Regions from separate parts of the Streptomyces diastaticus subsp. diastaticus genome, predicted to be linked through region 3. Evidence: riboswitches for the same ligand, from Rfam matches in the RefSeq annotation. Region 3 holds a riboswitch; each other region holds the start of a gene.
What was found. Region 3 has a riboswitch for cobalamin ahead of Sdia_RS10015 (SCO2321 family membrane protein). Riboswitches for the same ligand answer to the same signal wherever they lie in the genome.

Region 1 (5,730 bases), on a different contig from region 3:
GGACCGGGCAGACACGCTTACCCGTCCGTATCCTGTTCGATTCCGTACCGGCGGCCGTGACGCCCGGCCCGGCCGGCCGCCTCACCCCGGACGGCGCTGGAGGAGGCCGTCGAGGACCGGTGCCCGGAGACGGACCGCGCCACTCCCGGCCCGGCCGGCGCTCGCGGCCCCTTCAGGCCCGGCAGGGGCGGGCCGGACGCGCCCCCCGCGCCCGGCCGGGGCGGGAGCCCGGTCAGCGGCCCCCGCCAGGTGCCCCCGGCGCGAGGAAGCGTACGAACGGCGGGCCCCCGCCGTCGGCCACGACGACCGCCCGGACCCCGTACACCTCCTCGATCAGCCCCTCGGTGAGCACCTCCCGGGGAGACCCGGACGCCACGGCGCGCCCCGCGCGCAACACCACGACCTCCTCGCAGAACATCGCCGCGAGATTGAGGTCGTGCAACGCCACCACGCAGGTCACGGGCAGCCCCGCCACCAGCGACAGCAACTCCAGCTGGTGCTGGACGTCCAGGTGGTTGGTCGGCTCGTCCAGCAGCAGGTGGCGCGGTTCCTGGGCCAGCGCCCGGGCGATCTGCGCCCGCTGCCGCTCCCCGCCGGAGAGCGTGTGCCAGAGCCGGCCGGCGAGGGGCGTCAGCCCGGTCCGCTCCAGGGCCGCCCGGACCGCCTCCCGGTCGGCGGGCCCCGGCGCCGCCCAGGCCCTGCGGTGCGGCACACGCCCGAGCCCGACCACGTCGCGGACGGTCAGGTCGGTGTCGGTCGCCGCGTGCTGCCCGACCACGGCGAGCCGCCGGGCCGTCTCGCGGCGGCCCAGTTCGGCCGGGGTGGAGCCGTCCACGGTGACGGTGCCGGCGGACGGCGCCAGCAGCCCTGCCAGCAGCCGCAGCAGGGTCGACTTGCCGGAGCCGTTGGGCCCGATGAGCCCGACCGTGCTTGCGGCGCGCGCCTGGAGCGTGACGCCGTCCAGGATGAGCCGCCCGCCCGCCGACCGCGAGACCCGTTCCGCGCGGAGCGCCGGCCGGCCGGCCGGGCAGGTGGCACGGCCGGTCACGCGGGCCTCCGGGTGCGGTACATGATGAGGACGAAGGCGGGCACGCCGATCAGCGAGGTGACCACGCCGACCGGGATCTCCTGCGGCGCCAGCACGGTCCTGGCCAGGGTGTCCACCCAGACCAGGAAGACGGCGCCGCTCAGCGCCGCCACCGGCAGCAGCCGCCCGTGCAGGGTGCCGGTCAGGGCGCGGGCGGCGTGCGGCAGCACCAGCCCGACGAAACCGATCGCTCCGGCGGCGCTGACCAGCGCGGCGGTGAGCAGCGCGGTGACGGTCAGCAGGACCAGCCGGGTCCGCGCCACCGGGACGCCGAGGGAGGCGGCGCTCTCCGTTCCGAAGGCGAAGGCGTCGAGCTGGTTGGCCCGTGCCCCGCACACCACCAGCGCCGCCGCCAGCACGGCCAGGCAGGCCCAGACGTCGGTCCAGGTGGCGCCGGAGAGGCTGCCGAGCAGCCAGAAGAGGATGCCCCGGGTCTGTTCGGCGTCGGCGGCGAACATCACGACGAACGAGGTGAGCGCGGAGAAGAGCTGCATACCCGCCACTCCGGAGAGCACCACCCGGTCGGTGGTGCCGCCGAGGCTGTGGCTGAGCAGCAGCACGAGACCGAAGGAGACGAGGGCGCCGACGAAGGCGCCGGTGGAGACCGACAGCGCGCCGCCGCCGAGCCCGAGGACGACCACGGCGACCGCGCCGGTGGAGGCGCCGGAGGAGACGCCGAGGACGAACGGGTCGGCCAGCGGGTTGCGCAGCAGCGACTGCATGACCACGCCGCAGAGCGCGAGCCCGGCCCCGCAGACGGCGGCCAGCACGGTACGCGGCAAGCGCAGTTCCCAGACGATGCCCTCACGGATGGGCGTCAGCCCGCTCTCCCGGCCGCCGAGGCGGGAGGCGACGACGGCCCACACGTCGGGGACGGAGACGCGGGCGGGACCGATGGTGATGGCGACCGAGACGGAGGCCAGCAGCAGGACGAGAGCCGACAGACCGAGCGTCCACGCCCCCGGCCGCCGCGCCCGCCCGGGCCCCGTGCCGGGGCGCGCGGCGGTGACGGTCACTTCGCCAGCCCGAACTCACGCAGCTTGGCGGCGACTTCCTCGATGCCGTCGACGGTGCGGATCGAGGGGTTCAGCGCCGCCCCGCTCACCTGTACGTACCGCTTCCTCTTCACCGCCGTCATGGTGCGAGTGGCCGGGTGGGACTCCAGGAAGGCGATCTTCCTGGCGGCGCTCTCCGCCGTCTGCGACTTGCGGGTGAGGTCGCCGATGACCAGCACGTCGGGGTCGCGGTCGGCGACGGTCTCCCAGTTGATCTGCGGCCACTCGTCCTTGGTGTCGTCGAAGACGTTCTTCCCGCCGACGGCCTCGGTGATGATGCCGGGCGCACCGCAGCAGCCGCCCATGTACGGCGCCTCGGCGTTGGCGAACCAGTAGAGGAGGGTGGGCCGTTCGTCCTCGGGAGCCTTCCTGGTGCTCAGCCCGTCAGTGGCCTTCCGGGCCCGCCGGCCGAGGTCGGCGACGAGCTTCTCACCACGTTCCTCGACGCCGAAGACCTTCGCCAGGTCGGTGACCTCGCCGTGGATGTCGGCCAGGGAGAGCGGATCGGTCCGCGCGCCGTCCCCGTCACCGGAGTTGGTCTTGGCGCAGTCGGCGGGCGAGACGTAGGTGCCCACACCGAGGTCCTCGAACGCCTCGCGGGTGGCGACGCCGCCCTTGCCGAGGGTCGACTCGAAGGAGGCGGTGACGAAGTCCGGTTCCTCGTCGAGGACCTTCTCGAACGAGGGGTTGTTGTCGGCGAGCCGCTTGACCTTGGCGTTGTCCTTCGCCAGGTGCGGCAGGACCGGGTCGGTCCAGGTAGCGGTGCCCGCCATCCGGTCGGCGAGACCGAGCGAGAGCAGGATCTCGGTGGAGTCCTGGTTGAGCGAGACGGCTCGCCGCGGCGGCTGCTCGACGGTCACGGTGCGGCCGCAGTTCTCCAGCGTGGCCGCCCCGGCCTCCTTCGCCTCGGCGGCGGGTTCGGAGCCCTGGCCCCCGCAGGCGGTGAGCAGCAGGCCGAGGGCGGTGCAGGAGGCGGCGAGGGAGATCCGGCGGAAGGGCGCAACAAGCACGGGGGTACGGCTTTCGTGTCGAGGCTCGGTCGCGAAGCCTGGCGTACAGGAACCCCGCCCGAAGGGGCGGAGGGCCAGCAGGTCTTCGGACTCGGGGTCGTGCGGACGGCGCGCCTTCCCGGGGGATGCCCCAGTGGCGTACTGCGCCGCCCGTCGCCCTCACCGCTGCGCGTCAGTTCCGGGTTCGCACCGGATTCCCTGACCCGTTCGCATCGAGATGCGCGGGTACGACTGGCGTGCGAAAGCTAGCACGGCGGGCCTCCCGGTCCCTGGGGTGGGGGGAGGCCCGCCGTGCCCGTACGGCCTGCGGTCATGCCGGGGTGCGGTCGTCCTCGGTGGCGTCCCGCGCCGGCTCGGCCCGGCGGCTGAGCGCGCCCGGCCACCAGGAGGCGGGGCCGATGTCGCGGACCAGGGCGGGGACCAGCAGGGAGCGCACGACCAGGGTGTCGAGCAGCACGCCGAAGGCGACGATGAAGGCGATCTGGACGAGGAAGGCCAGCGGGATCACCCCGAGGGCCGCGAAGGTGGCCGCCAGGACCACACCGGCCGAGGTGATGACTCCGCCGGTGGTGGTCAGGCCCCGCCGTACGCCCTCGCGGGTGCCGTGCAGCGCGGTCTCCTCGCGGACCCGGGACATCAGGAAGATGTTGTAGTCGACGCCGAGGGCGACCAGGAAGACGAATCCGTAGAGCGGGACGGAGGCGTCCGTCCCGGTGAAGCCGAAGACGTGGGTGAAGACCAGCGAGGCGATGCCGAGGGTGGCGGCGAAGTTCAGTGCCACGGTGAGCACCAGCAGCAGCGGCGTCACCAGCGAGCGGAGCAGCGCGATCAGGATGACGAGGATGATGGCCAGCACCACCGGCATGATCAGGTTCCGGTCGGCCTCGGCGGTGCGCTGGGTGTCGTACTGCTGCGCGGTGTAGCCGCCGACCACCGCGTCGGCGCCGTCCACCGCGTGTACGGCGGTCCGCAGCCGGGCCACGGTCTCCTTGGCGGCGTCGCTGTCCGCGCCGTCCTGGAGGGTGGCGTCGATCCGCACCCGGCCGTCCACGACGCGCGGTTCGCCGCCGCCGGGCCGTCCCGACTCGGTGACCGGGGCGACCGAGGCGACGCCCTCGGTCTTCTCGGCGGCCGCGACCACCTCGTCCACCCGGCCGGCGTCGGCGATGACGACGGCCGGGTTGCCGGCGCCGCCCGGGAAGTGACGGCTCAGCGTCTCCTGGGCGGAGACCGACGGTGCGTCGTTGACGAAGATCTCGTCGAGCGGGACGCCCCGGCTGCTCAGCGTCGGGGCGAAGGCCGCGCACGCCACGAGGGCGGCCAGGGTGATCGCCCAGACCTTGCGCGGCGTCCTGTCGACCCGGTCGGCGACCCGCTGCCACAGACGGTGGCTGCCACCGGTGCCGGTGACCTTGGGCCGGGCCGGCCAGTAGGCGGCCCGGCCGAGCAGGACCAGAGCGGCGGGCAGGAAGGTGAGCGCGCTGAGGACCGAGCAGACGATGCCGATGGCCCCGACGGGTCCGAGGGCCCGGTTGTTGGTGAGGTCGCTGAGGAGAAGTGCCAGCAGGCCGAGCGCGACGGTGGCGGCGCTGGCGGTGATCGGTCCGAACGACTGCCGCCAGGCCAGCCGCATCGCGGTGAACCGGTCGCCGTGCAGGCTCAGTTCCTCCCGGAACCGGGCGGTGAGCAGCAGCGCGTAGTCGGTGGCGGCACCGATCACCAGGATCGACAGGATGCCCTGCACCTGCCCGTCGACCCGGACCACGTCCCGCTCGGCCAGGGCGTACACCACCGCGCAGGCGAGTCCGAGGGCGAGGACCGCGCCGAAGATGATGACGAGCGGCAGCAGCACGCTGCGGTAGACCACCAGCAGGATCAGCAGTACCGCGATCAGCGCGACCCCCAGCAGCAGGCCGTCGATCCCGGCGAAGGCGTCGGAGAGGTCGGCCTGGCTGGCGGCGGGTCCGGCGACGGCCACCTCGGTGCCCGGCACCTTCCCGGCGGCCTCCTTGATGTCGTCCAGCACCGGCTGGAGCTCGTCCAGGTCGGTGCGGAGCGGGACGACTCCTTCGAGCGCCCGGCCGTCCTTCGAGGCGAGGGCGGGGGAGGGGCGCCCGGCGGTGAAGCCTGCGTCGGCGAGGGAGGCGAGCGTGCCGGTGGCGGCCTCGCGGGCGCCGGCCGGCAGCCGCCCGCCGTCCTTCGAGGTCCAGACGACGAGGGCGGGCAGTGCCTCGTCGGCGGAGAAGGCCTTCTGCTCCTCGGAGACCTTCGTCGACTCCGCGCTCTGCGGCAGGAAGGCGGCCCGGTCGTTGGTGGCGACCTCGCCGAGCTTCCCGGCGTACGGGCCGAGGGTGCCGCCGACGCCGAGCCAGGCGATCAGCAGGACGAGGGGGATGAGGATTCGGGCGGTTCGGCCCTTGCGGGTGGCGCTGGACATCGCACTCCTGGGACGGTGACGCGGACGGTGCGGGAACGGGGCGGACGGACGGCGGACCGGTACGGGCACGCCTCGACGGCGCCCGTACCCGGAGAAAGCTCGATCAGTGACTATCTCAATGATTGAGAGACTCTCGGGGTG
Region 2 (5,730 bases), 1.8 Mb from region 3:
GTGAAGTTCATCCAGTGCACGGTGTCGTAGAGGTGATGCCGGACGTTGTCGAACGGGATGGCGGAGCCGATGCCCGCGATGATGGCTTCCGGGTCGTGGTGGTCCTGGCTGCCGAAGGTGACGCTGCCGAAGGGTTGGACGCCCACCACCCGGACTCGCGAGTCCTGGGTGCGGAGCCGCTCGGCCAGCCCGCCGGTCGACGCGCCCGAGCCGACGCCGCCGACGAGGGTGAGCGGGCGCCCCGGAAGTTCTTCCGCTATGCGGTCGGCGACCTCCTGGTATCCGAGGTAGTGGATGGCGTCGTGGTACTGGCGCATCCAATGGCGGTCGGGGTGGCGGTCCAGGATCTCCTTCACCCGTCGTACGCGCAGTTCCTGGTCGAGCTTGAGATCGCTGGAAGGGCGTACCTGCTCCACCTCCGCGCCGAGTACCTCCAGTTGAGCCAAAGTCGTCGCGTCGACCGTGGTGGAGGCCACGATGCGACACCGCATCCCGTAGCGGTGGCAGGCGAGGGCCAGCGCGTAGGCGTAGATGCCGCTGGAGCTGTCCATCAGGGTCTGTCCGGGCCGGACCACACCCTCGTCCAGCAGGTGACGCACGGCTCCCAGGGCGGAGTAGATCTTCATCGACTCGAATCGGAGCAGTACGAGTCCGTGGTCGAGGCGCACCAGGTCCGGCGCCTTCAGGGCGTCGGCGACATGGGGGTGGATCACCTGAATCCTCCTTGGGCGAAAGAGCACTGATGGCCCAGCGACGCGAAGAACGCCGTCAGGTCCGAGCGGGTGCGGCCGGAGAAGGGGCGGCAGAAGAGGTATCCGACCAGGCAGCCGGTGTGGGCGACGAAGACGCCGTCGGCTCCGAAACGTCCCTGGTGAGCGAGGACCGTTTCGAAGGTCTCTTTGGGCAGTACCTCTTGGGAGAGCGCCGCGCTCTGCGTCGAGGCGCGGGCGACGGCCACGGGGTCGCGAGCGGAGAAGCCGTCGAGCAGACCGGTGAGAGCCTGTCCGTACGCGTCCGGCCTTCGGCGGTAGAACTGCTGCAATGAGCCCTTTCCAACCTGACGATGTGGGCCGGTGGTTGGCGGGTTATGCGAAGCGGTGAAGCTCCTGGTAGACGGGTTCACGACCAAGATCACCCGTGCCGACCAGGAGCTTCGCGTGCTTGTCTACCCATCGGCGATCGACCTGTCCAGTGACCATCTGCGCCACCTCGCCGGACGCCTGGCTGCGCGCCGTCGTGAGATCGGCACCCGGTGGCGGCGCATCACGCCGGGCCGCCAGGCCCTTCTGGTTCTGGCGCATCTGCGCTGCGGTGACACCTACGCCCAGCTTGCCGCCGGGTTCGGCATCGGGGTCGCAACGGTTTACCGCTATGTCCGCGAGGCGATAGAAGTCCTGGCCACGCTCGCTCCCAGCCTGGCCCAGGTCATGCGGACCGCGAGCCGCCTGGCCTTTGTGATCCTCGACGGCACCCTGCTGCCGATCGACCGAATCGCCGCCGACACCCGGTACTACTCCGGCAAACACAAACGTCACGGCATGAACGTCCAGGTTCTCACCGACCCGTTCGGCCGCCTGCTGTGGGCTTCGCCCGCGCTGCCCGGCTCCACCCACGACCTGACTGCGGCCCGCACTCACGGGATCATCGAAGCTCTCGCCGCTGCCGAACTCAAGTGCTGGGCGGACAAGGCATACCAAGGTGCCGGCTGCCCGGTCCGGGTGCCCTTCCGTGGCCGTCGCCTCAAGCGGTGGCAGCGCCGGCACAACAGCACGCACGCCAAGATCCGCTGCCTCGGCGAGCAGGCCATGGCCACCCTGAAGGGCTGGCGACTGCTACGGAAGCTCCGCTGCAGCACGAACCGGATCACCGACGTGGTGAAGGCCGTTCTCGTCCTGCACCACGCGACAGCGTGAGGTGGGAAAACCCTCAATGTCCTCGTGACCGCTTCGGTGTCCACCACGCCCGGCTCAGTGATGTACGCGGTGTGGAAACGCAGTGCGGTGCCCAGGCGCCGCACTATCCGGTGCCGGTTGCTCAGGTGGAGGGCGAACTCGTCGAGGAAGACGCTGTCGGCACGCTCGATCGACGAGAGGACGCGTAGCACCGTGTCCAGGTCGTAGGGGATGCCGAGGTAGGTGTGGAGGCAGCGCAGCGTGGCCACGATGTCAGCGGTCGAACTTGCCATCCCCACACCGACACGGAGCTCGGACTGATGGCTCCAGGTCCCCGACGGCGGCGCCAGGCCGTGGTGGTCCAGGAACAGGCGAGCGGCCTCGGCCGCCTTCGGGCGGAGCCCGGCCCTCTTCTGCGGGGCGGCGCCCGGGGTGAAGCCCACTCGGGCGGTCAGACCGTGTACCGGAAAAGAGACCAGGGCGATGTCGGAGTCGTCGCCGGAAGGCAGGGGGCCTTGGTACAGCTCGCCCAGGGTCCCATGGCACGCTCCCCAGACCGTCGGCGAGCGCGGAGCGTGGTTCTCAAGGACCTCCGGTAAGGAGTTCAGCACCGTCGGCCCCCCTCTGGCCGACGGGCCACGGCGGGGTCTTCGGTCGGGGAGAAGTGGCGGAAAAGGGACACGGGCTCGCTCTCCTTCCGACGCCGTGCACCAGACACGGGCGAGGAGGAGGACAGGTCGCGGCGCGCTCGCCGCGAAGGCGCCGTGACCGTCGACCCGGTCCTCGAGGTCGCAGTGGTCGGACCCGCCAGACAACTTCGGGCGGGTGCGGCCGGCAGGTGACCGGGCTTGCGGGAAGTGCCACGGCGCCTCGGTCTGGCTGGAGGCCAGGTGCGTGGCGTCGGAGTTCGGGGGTTCTCGCACACCGTTGCGGGACAGCCCCGGATTTCCACCGGGTTCCCTCTTACGCCGTACCAGTGCGGTCACTTGGTACGGAGCGATTGCAGCGTCAGCGTAGACGCGGTGCCTCCGATGCGACAGGGGGCGGTTCAGCGGTGTCCTGATGTGAGTGGTGGGGGAGGGAGGAGCGGTACGGAAGTACACACGTGAGACAGCAGTGTTGATCTGTGGCCGGAAAACGACTGCGTCCGACTGGCCTGTCCCGTCACACTGGGCCCCACGACCTCACCGAGCGCTCGGTGACCGACCCTGGAGGCTTCGCCTTGTCGCCAGAAACGGCTTCCCAGGACGAGACGGAGAGAGGCTCCGGTAAGAACCGGGGCCGTGTGGGAGGGCGCGTCACCCTTCGCGGTGATCTTCGCCTCGCCGTGCCGGACGCCGCCGCCGCGGTCGGGGTCACCGCCGCCGTCTTCGTCTTCCTGTACGTCCGGATGGAGTCCGGTACCTCCGCGACAGTCGCGGTCATGCCCTTCATGGACGACGCCCGCACGTACTGGATCTACCTGCTCAGTCAGGCGTTCGGCTGGTCCGCCCTGTTGTGGGCGTGGGGGACGGTGATGATCGGTCTGCTGGTCTCCGGTACCAGGCCTGAAGCGCTGCGCGTCTCGCCGCAGACCCTGGAGCGCTGGCACCGCACGACCAGCCTCACCACGATGGCGCTGATGCTGGCGCACGCCCTCATGTTCGCCGCGGAACTGGTCCGGTACGAGGCGCAGCTCGGCTGGGCCGAACGACTGTGGGCAGCCTTCGCTGACTCCTTCGTCCCCGGCTGGTACGACTCGGGAACAGGCCAGATCGCCATCCCCATCGGGCAGGCCGCTCTCTACCTGGCCGTGCCGCTGGGGCTGCTCTTCTACGTGCGCCACCGCATCGGAGCGAGGACCTGGCGGGTTTTGCACCGCTTCGTGATCGTCGTCTACGTGCTCAGCGTCTGGCACACGCTGCTGTACGGCACCAACGTCTGGTACGGCGAGTGGCCACGCACCGTGCTCTGGCTGCTCCAGATTCCTGTCGCCGTCCTGCTGCTGGCGAGGCTGGTCGGGCCGGCGCGACGGAGTGAACGGCTGGGCAAACCGGAGTCGGTCCGCCGGCTTTCGGGGTGGACCTTGCGAGCCGCGGGCCGCGTCGTCGTGGCAGGTGTAGCGGTGGCTCTGCTCGTCGTGGCGCTCTCGGGACGGGACGGGGGGCGCGAGCGGCCAGTGGAGCCGCCCTCCACCAGTCCGCATCCGCACCACAGCTGACGGTCCCGGAGGTGGACGACGACCGCCGTCGTGCCGGCGGTCGTACGGTTCAGTCCCTGCTCCGGTTCCCAGGTGTGCGGCTCGCGACAACCTTGAGGACAAAGCGGCATATGACGGGTTCGCATCGATGCGGAACGAGCCCTTCCCCGTCACCATGGCGGACTGTGAGCCACACCGAGAGCCTCGTGCGTGCCGTGCGGGCCCTCCTTTTCGCGCTGGTGTGCGTGAGCCTCGCGGGGAGCGGCCACGCGCTCTCCTCCGCGCATGCGGTCTCCCCGGAGGTGCTGGTCGCGGCGTTCTGGTCGATCGTCGTGGCCGCGTGGTTCGCCGCCGGACGGGCCCGCGGACCCCTCGCCATCTGCGCGGGGACGCTCGGCACCCAACTTCTGCTGCACGCGGCTTTCAGCTGGGCCCACACCGTTCCTGAACCGGGCTCGTCCTCTCACGCGTACCCAGGTGCGCACATGGGAGGGGCCGGGATGCCGGACGCGGCGAACCCCTTCGCCTGAAACACGCTGGCGACCGGTGACACTTCTTCCATGACGGCCGCCCACCTTCTCGCGGCCCTGGGCTGCGCCTGGTGGCTGTCCCACGGAGAGCGGGCGCTGACGCAGCTGGCCCACGTGGCGAGCGCGGAGTTCGTCCGGACCTTCCGCATGCCGCTTCCGGGGCCCTTGGTGGTTGTCCGGCCGCGTAGCTTCCCGGCTCCCCGGTCCGCTCCCGCAGCCGGTCACCTCGTACTCGGGCACGTGGTCACGCGGCGCGGTCCACCGGTCGGCTCCCGCCGCCCCGCAGACGCTTTCGACCGCGTTCCGGAGGCCGACCTCGCACCGACCCCGCCGCGTCTCGTCCATCCCTGACCCAGGGGGGCCGGGCGAACCGGCTCCACCCCGGCACCCGCCACCGCGCGGGCAGCCAGTGTGCTCCCACACCGGCGTGCCGCCCCCCCCCAGGGATACGACATCACTGACACCACCGGCGTCCCGGACGCCCGCCCCGCCCCACCGAAAGCCGTGGCCGAGCACGTAGCGCAGAAACCCCCGGGGACGAGTGCCTGGTCCGCGATGCGGCCCCTGGTACTGCGCCTGCACTTCTTCGCCGGCCTGCTGGTAGCTCCGTTCCTCCTGGTCACAGCCTTGAGCGGAATGCTCTACGCGCTGTCGATCCCAGGTGAGAAGCTCGTCTACCGGCACGAGTTGAGCGTCTCCGCACCCGAGAACGGCACGCGTCTGCCGTTGGAACAGCAGGTGGAGGCAGCGCGGGCAGCGCACCCTGAGCTCGAGGTCACGTCGGTCTGGGCTCCCGCCGAGGCCGAGGACACCACCCGGGTGCTCTTCGCGGACCCGTCGCTGGGGGCTTCCAAGTCCCAGGCGGTCTTCGTCGACCCCTACACCGCGGAGGTCCGCGGGGAACTGGTCCAGTACGGCAGCTCCGGCGCGCTCCCGCTGCGCACCTGGATATCCGAGTTCCACCGCCACCTGCACCTGGGCGAACCCGGGCGGATCTACAGCGAACTGGCCGCGAGCTGGCTCTGGGTGGTCGTCCTCGGAGGCGTCATGCTCTGGATCGGGCGCCGGCGCGGCAGGCCGGGCGCACGCGGTTTCCTCCTGCCGCGCCGAGGAATGGACAAGGGCCGTT
Region 3 (5,730 bases):
GACCGCTCCAGCGCCCCCTCCAGGACGGGCAGCCCGACCTGGAACAGGCCGCGCAGTCCCCGGTCCGGCCGGCCGCGCAGCCGCCGGGCCGCGCGCAGCCGGCGGACGTCGGCGACCAGGTTCGGGGCGAAGGTCATGGCGACCACCACGGCGACGCCCGCCTCGTACAGCGCGCCCGGCAGGGACTTCAGCAACCGCGCCGGGCTGGCCAGCGCGTTGGCCGCACCGACGCAGATGAGCAGGGTCGCCAGCCGCAACGCGTCGTACAGCGCGAACAGCAGCCCCTCGGCGGTCACCCTGCCGCCGAGCCGCACCCCGCGCGCCCACTCCGGCAGCGGTACCTCGGGCAGGGTGAACAGCACGTGGGTGCCCGGCACCGGTGAGCCCAGGACCATGGCGAAGAGCAGCCTGATGGCGATGATCACCAGGCCGAGCTTGACGAAGGCGCCGTAGCTGCGCGCCCACGGCGAGCTGGTGCGGCGCGCCGCGACCACGTACCCGGCGACGCCGATCAGCAGGGCCAGCAGCAGCGGGTTGCGGGTCCGCGAGGCCGCCGCGGCCAGCCCCAGCGCCCACAGCCACCACGCCCCGGCGTGCAGCGCGTTGGAGCGCGTCGCGAGCGGGGCGAGCAGTGCCGGGCGTAGCCGGCGGGCCTGCTGAAGAGGGCCGTGCGCCATCGTGACCAGCCGCTCAGCCGCGCCGGCGGCGGGACTGCCAGAAGGCCGCCACGCCCAGCACGGCCACCGCACCGCCCCCGACGAGGAGCCCGGCCGAAGGACCGCCCCCACCCGGAGCGGAACCGGAGTCCGCCTCCTCGGTTCCGGGGGAGGCGTCGGAGGACGCCTCGGCGGACGGCTTGCCCGCCCCCGGGACCTGCTCGCCGCACCCGGCCGCCGGGTAGCCGTCGATGGCGCAGAGCATCGCCGAGGAGTCGTACCGCAGCGGCGGGGCGACGGCCGCCAGCGCGTCGGCGGTACTGGCGTCCTCCTCCACGCTGGCACAGGCGGTACGGGGCTTCGGCGGGCGCTCGCCCCCGGGGGCGTCGGCAGCGGTGCCGAAGTCGAGGACGAGCGCGATCCGCTTGCGCCCCGCGCGCTCGTCGGTGTCCTCGCAGATCTTGGCGAAGGCCGCCTTCGAGCGGGGCGCGGCGGAGTCGTCCGCCTCCGCGCTCACCGCGAACCGGAACCCTTGCACCGAGCCGTCGTCCGGGCGGAGCTGGGCCGGTCCCTGGGTGGCGTAGCTCCACGTGGAGCCCTCGCGCTCCCAGAACGACCAGTACCGGTACCCGGCGGCCTGCGCGGGTGCCGCCAGGAGCACGGCCGCCAGCAGGCCGAGGAGCAGCGCGAACCCCGCCCGCAGGGTGCGGCGGGCGGGGCGGGACGCGGCGAGGCCGGGGGTCACTTGCGGCCGGACTTGTTGCGCAGGCTGATCATCAGGCCGACGCCCGCGCCGACGAGCAGGCCGACCCCGACGATCCACCAGACGCTGATCTGCGGGCCGTCCTCGTCCGCCGCCTGCTTCGCGGAGTCCTCGGCACTGGGCGTGTCCTCCGCGGACTTCGGCGCGGGGCCGGTGGCGTTCAACCCGGCGACCAGGTCGGTTCCGCCGAAGGAGCGAGGGTCGGTGCCGGTGGCGTGGGCGGTCAGGACGAGCTGGGCCCAGGCGGACGGGCCGGACTGCTTCGCCCAGGCCGGGCCGTTCTTCTCCAGCCAGGCCAGCGGCTTCTTCGCGGCGTCGGTCAGCCCGGCCGCGTGGAGCGCGGTCACCGCGTCGGCGGTGTTGCCGGTGTCGGGCTGGTCCTCGGCGCCCGGCATGGCGGAGGTCAGGTGGCCGTCCTTCTTGAGGACGTCGGCGAGGTGGGCGGCGCCGTTGGCGGCGGCCGCGCGGGCGTCGGCCGGCTTCTCGCAAGCGGTCTGCGCGGCGGACTCGCCCTCCGTGACGACGAGGGAGGAGCCGAGGCCGCCGAGGACTCCGGCGGCGGTGGCGTCCTCGTTGGCGGTGAGGTCGCCGTTCTTCTCCGGCTGGAAGGCGAAGGCCCCGCCGTCGGCGCACTTCAGGCTGAGGCCGAGCAGGGCGTCCTCGGGGGTCTTGTCCTTCTTCGAGGTGACCGTGTCGGCCTTCGTGCCGGTGGCGGCGAGGGCGCCGACCACCAGCGAGGTCGAGTTGGTGTCGGTGTCGCCGCCGGGCACGTACCCCCAGCCGCCGTCGTCGTTCTGCGCCGCCTTCAGCCAGTCGACGGCCTTGCCGACCGCCTCGTCGTGGCCGCCGAGCGCGGCGAGCGCCTGCACGGCGGTGGCCGTCTGGTTGGTGTCGACCTGCGTCTTCGCGTCGCAGTCGGACGACGGGTCGGCGCGGAACGGGGCGAAGGAACCGTCCTCACACTGCTGGCCGGTCAGCCAGTCGACGGCCTTCGCGGCCGGCTCGACCCCGGCGGTGTGCTGCGCGAGCAGCGCGAGGGACTGGCGGTAGACGCCGTCGTAGGCCGGGTCGCTGTCGCCGTACAGGCCCGAGGGCAGCTTCTTGACGGACGGGGCGGGGGAGTCCTCGGCGACGGCGGCCGGAGCGAAGGCGGCCGACGCCGCCGTCAGTGCGGTCAGCGCGGTGAGCGCCAGGGCGCTGCGACGGACGGTCATGGGTGGGAGCCCTCTCCTGAAGGAAGCCGGGCACGGGCGCACGCAAGCGCCGGGCTCCGGCTCCGTATGCCTCGACGGTGCCGGCCGCCGGAGGTCTCCGGCGGCGTGAGCCGGTCATGAGTCCGAGGAGGCATTCCGGCTGTGCCGGCCCGACTGGCGGGCGGCTCACGGCTGCGGGTCAGCGCCGGATTCCCACCGGCTTCCCCTCACACGGTCCTGACGACGACCCGGTCACTGTACCGGTGCGGGCGGACCGTGGGCCGGGGCCGCCGTCCGGGCGGTCGCGGGGGCCGGGAGCCCGTACGGCGCCCCGGTCCCGGCCGTGGTGCGAATCACCTGTTCCGGGGGTCCTGAACGGGCTACCTGCCGGTAGATTCGATGCTTCGTGAACGATCAAGACCGACCGCGCCGAACTTGTTGCGGATCGGAGTCCCGGCGTAACCTCCCGGGACGTCGGGCTGGCAGAAGGGGGCCGGGTAGTGACCGCTGAGGCCATGGAGGCGGACCCCGCGCGACAGGAACCCGCCCCGGAACCGGCCTCGGGCGATCGATCCGCGGACGAGGGCCGGCCCCTGCGCATCGCCCTCCTCACCTACAAGGGCGACCCCTTCTGCGGCGGTCAGGGTGTCTACGTCCGCCACCTCTCCCGCGAACTGGCCCGCCTCGGCCACCACGTCGAGGTCATCGGTGCCCAGCCCTACCCCGTCCTCGACGAGGGTGTCGAGCTGACCGAGCTGGCCAGCCTCGACCTCTACCGCCAGCCCGACCCGTTCCGCACCCCGGGCCGTGGCGAGTACCGCGACTGGGTGGACGCGCTGGAGGTCGCCACCATGTGGACCGGCGGCTTCCCCGAGCCGCTCACCTTCAGCCTGCGCGCCCGCCGTCACCTCGCGGCCCTCGCCGGGCGGTTCGACGTGATCCACGACAACCAGACGCTCGGCTACGGCCTGCTCGGCGGTGCCCGCGCGCTCGGCGCCCCGCTCGTCACCACCGTGCACCACCCCATCACCGTCGACCGGCAGCTGGAGCTGGCCGCCGCCGGCTCCTTCACGCGCCGCCTCTCGGTCCGCCGCTGGTACGGCTTCACGCGGATGCAGAAACGTGTCGCCCGGAAGCTGCCCTCGGTGCTCACCGTCTCCGGTACCTCCCGTCAGGAGATCGTCGGCCATTTCGGCGTCCGCCCCGAGCGGGTCCACGTCGTCCACATCGGTGCCGACACCGACCTCTTCTCGCCCGACCCGTCCGTCGCCGAGGTGCCCGGCAGGATCGTCACCACCTCCAGCGCCGACGTGCCGCTCAAGGGCCTCGTCCACCTGGTGGAGGCGCTCGCCAAACTCCGCACCGAGAACCCCGACGCCCACCTGGTCGTCGTCGGACGCCCCGCCGAGGACGGGCCCGTCGCCCAGGCCATCGAGCGGTTCGGCCTGACCGGCGCCATCGAGTTCGTCAAGGGCATCAGCGACACCGAACTGGTCGACCTGATCCGCTCCGCCGAGATCGCCTGCGTCCCCTCCCTCTACGAGGGGTTCTCGCTGCCCGCCGCCGAGGCCATGGCCACCGGCACCCCGCTGGTCGCCACCACCGGCGGCGCCATCCCCGAGGTCGCCGGGGCCGACGGCGACACCTGCCTCGCCGTGCCGCCCGGCGACGCCGGAGCCCTCGCCACCGCCCTCGGCAGGCTCCTCGCCGACCCCGGGCTGCGCCGCCGCCTCGGCACCGCGGGCCGCGCCCGCGTCCTCGCCAAGTTCACCTGGCGCCAGGCCGCCCTCGGCACGGTCGCCCACTACCGCCAGGCCATCGCCGGGAGCCCGGGCCGCCCCGCCGCCCCGGCCACCACCGCCCGACCCGACCGCGAAAGCAGGTCCACGTGCTGACCGTCGACTTCACCCGCTTCCCGCTCGCCGCAGGCGACCGCGTGCTCGATCTGGGCTGCGGCGCGGGCCGCCACGCCTTCGAGTGCTACCGGCGCGGCGCGCAGGTGGTCGCGCTGGACCAGAACGCCGAGGAGATCCGCGAGGTCGCCACCTGGTTCGCGGCGATGAAGGAGGCCGGTGAGGCCCCCGCCGGAGCCACCGCCACCGCGATGGAGGGCGACGCCCTCAACCTGCCCTTCCCCGACGAGTCCTTCGACGTCGTCATCATCTCCGAGGTGATGGAGCACATCCCCGACGACAAGGGCGTCCTCGCCGAGATGGTCCGCGTGCTCAAGCCCGGCGGCCGCATCGCCGTCACCGTGCCCCGCTACGGACCCGAGAAGATCTGCTGGGCTCTCTCGGACGAGTACCACGAGGTCGAGGGCGGCCACATCCGCATCTACAAGGCCGACGAACTGATCGCCAAGATGCGCGGCGCGGGCCTCAAGCCCTACGGCACCCACCACGCGCACGCCCTGCACAGCCCCTACTGGTGGCTCAAGTGCGCCTTCGGCGTCGACAACGACAAGGCGCTGCCGGTGCGGGCGTACCACAAGCTGCTGGTCTGGGACATCATGAAGAAGCCCGCCCTGACGCGGGTCGCCGAGCAACTGCTCAACCCGGTCGTCGGCAAGAGCTTCGTCGCCTACGCCACCAAGCCGCACACCCCGACGGCGGCCGCCAAGTGACGTCGCCCCGGACGGAGCACCTGGTCCTGCCCGGGGTCCTCACCGAGCAGCAGGCCCGCGCCACCGTCGCCGGCCTGCTCTCCGTGCAGCGCGCCGACGGAGCCATACCGTGGTTCCGCGGGCACCACCTCGACCCGTGGGACCACACCGAGACCGCCATGGCGCTCGACGCCGCCGGCGAGCACGAGGCCGCCGCGCGCGCCTACGACTGGCTGGCCCGCCATCAGCTTCCCGACGGGTCCTGGTACGCCGCGTACGCCGACGGCGTGGCCGAGGAACCCACCGACCGGGGCCGTGAGTCCAACTTCACCGCCTATGTCGCGGTCGGCGTCTGGCACCACTACCTGGCCACCGGCGACGACGCCTTCCTCGACCGGATGTGGCCGGTGGTCGCCGCCGCCGTCGAGCACGTCCTCGCCCTCCAGCAGCCCGGCGGGCAGATCGGCTGGAAGCGCGAGGCCGACGGCACCGCCGTCACCGACGCGCTGCTCACCG

Region 1: another riboswitch for cobalamin. It lies ahead of Sdia_RS22240 (ABC transporter substrate-binding protein); the one in region 3 lies ahead of Sdia_RS10015 (SCO2321 family membrane protein).
Region 2: another riboswitch for cobalamin. It lies ahead of Sdia_RS30620 (GHMP family kinase ATP-binding protein); the one in region 3 lies ahead of Sdia_RS10015 (SCO2321 family membrane protein).

Annotation. Positions count from the first base shown of each region.
Region 1 is NZ_BLLN01000005.1:1,073,052-1,078,781, reverse strand. Features, by position in the region: gene Sdia_RS22250 (ABC transporter ATP-binding protein) at 233-1,048, opposite strand; gene Sdia_RS22245 (FecCD family ABC transporter permease) at 1,045-2,103, opposite strand; gene Sdia_RS22240 (ABC transporter substrate-binding protein) at 2,100-3,152, opposite strand; cobalamin riboswitch at 3,212-3,403, opposite strand; gene Sdia_RS22235 (MMPL family transporter) at 3,463-5,589, opposite strand.
Region 2 is NZ_BLLN01000003.1:2,138,914-2,144,643, forward strand. Features, by position in the region: gene Sdia_RS17410 (cysteine synthase family protein) at 1-713, opposite strand, end outside; gene Sdia_RS17415 (hypothetical protein) at 710-1,042, opposite strand; gene Sdia_RS17420 (transposase family protein) at 1,158-1,913, shown strand; partial or broken gene Sdia_RS30620 (GHMP family kinase ATP-binding protein) at 2,087-2,503, opposite strand; cobalamin riboswitch at 2,727-2,878, opposite strand; gene Sdia_RS17430 (ferric reductase-like transmembrane domain-containing protein) at 3,178-4,092, shown strand; gene Sdia_RS17435 (hypothetical protein) at 4,257-4,601, shown strand; gene Sdia_RS17440 (PepSY-associated TM helix domain-containing protein) at 5,055-5,730, shown strand, end outside.
Region 3 is NZ_BLLN01000003.1:353,663-359,392, forward strand. Features, by position in the region: gene Sdia_RS10005 (CbiQ family ECF transporter T component) at 1-677, opposite strand, end outside; gene Sdia_RS10010 (SCO2322 family protein) at 691-1,401, opposite strand; gene Sdia_RS10015 (SCO2321 family membrane protein) at 1,398-2,633, opposite strand; cobalamin riboswitch at 2,742-2,879, opposite strand; gene Sdia_RS10020 (glycosyltransferase family 4 protein) at 3,113-4,507, shown strand; gene Sdia_RS10025 (class I SAM-dependent methyltransferase) at 4,501-5,235, shown strand; gene Sdia_RS10030 (prenyltransferase/squalene oxidase repeat-containing protein) at 5,232-5,730, shown strand, end outside.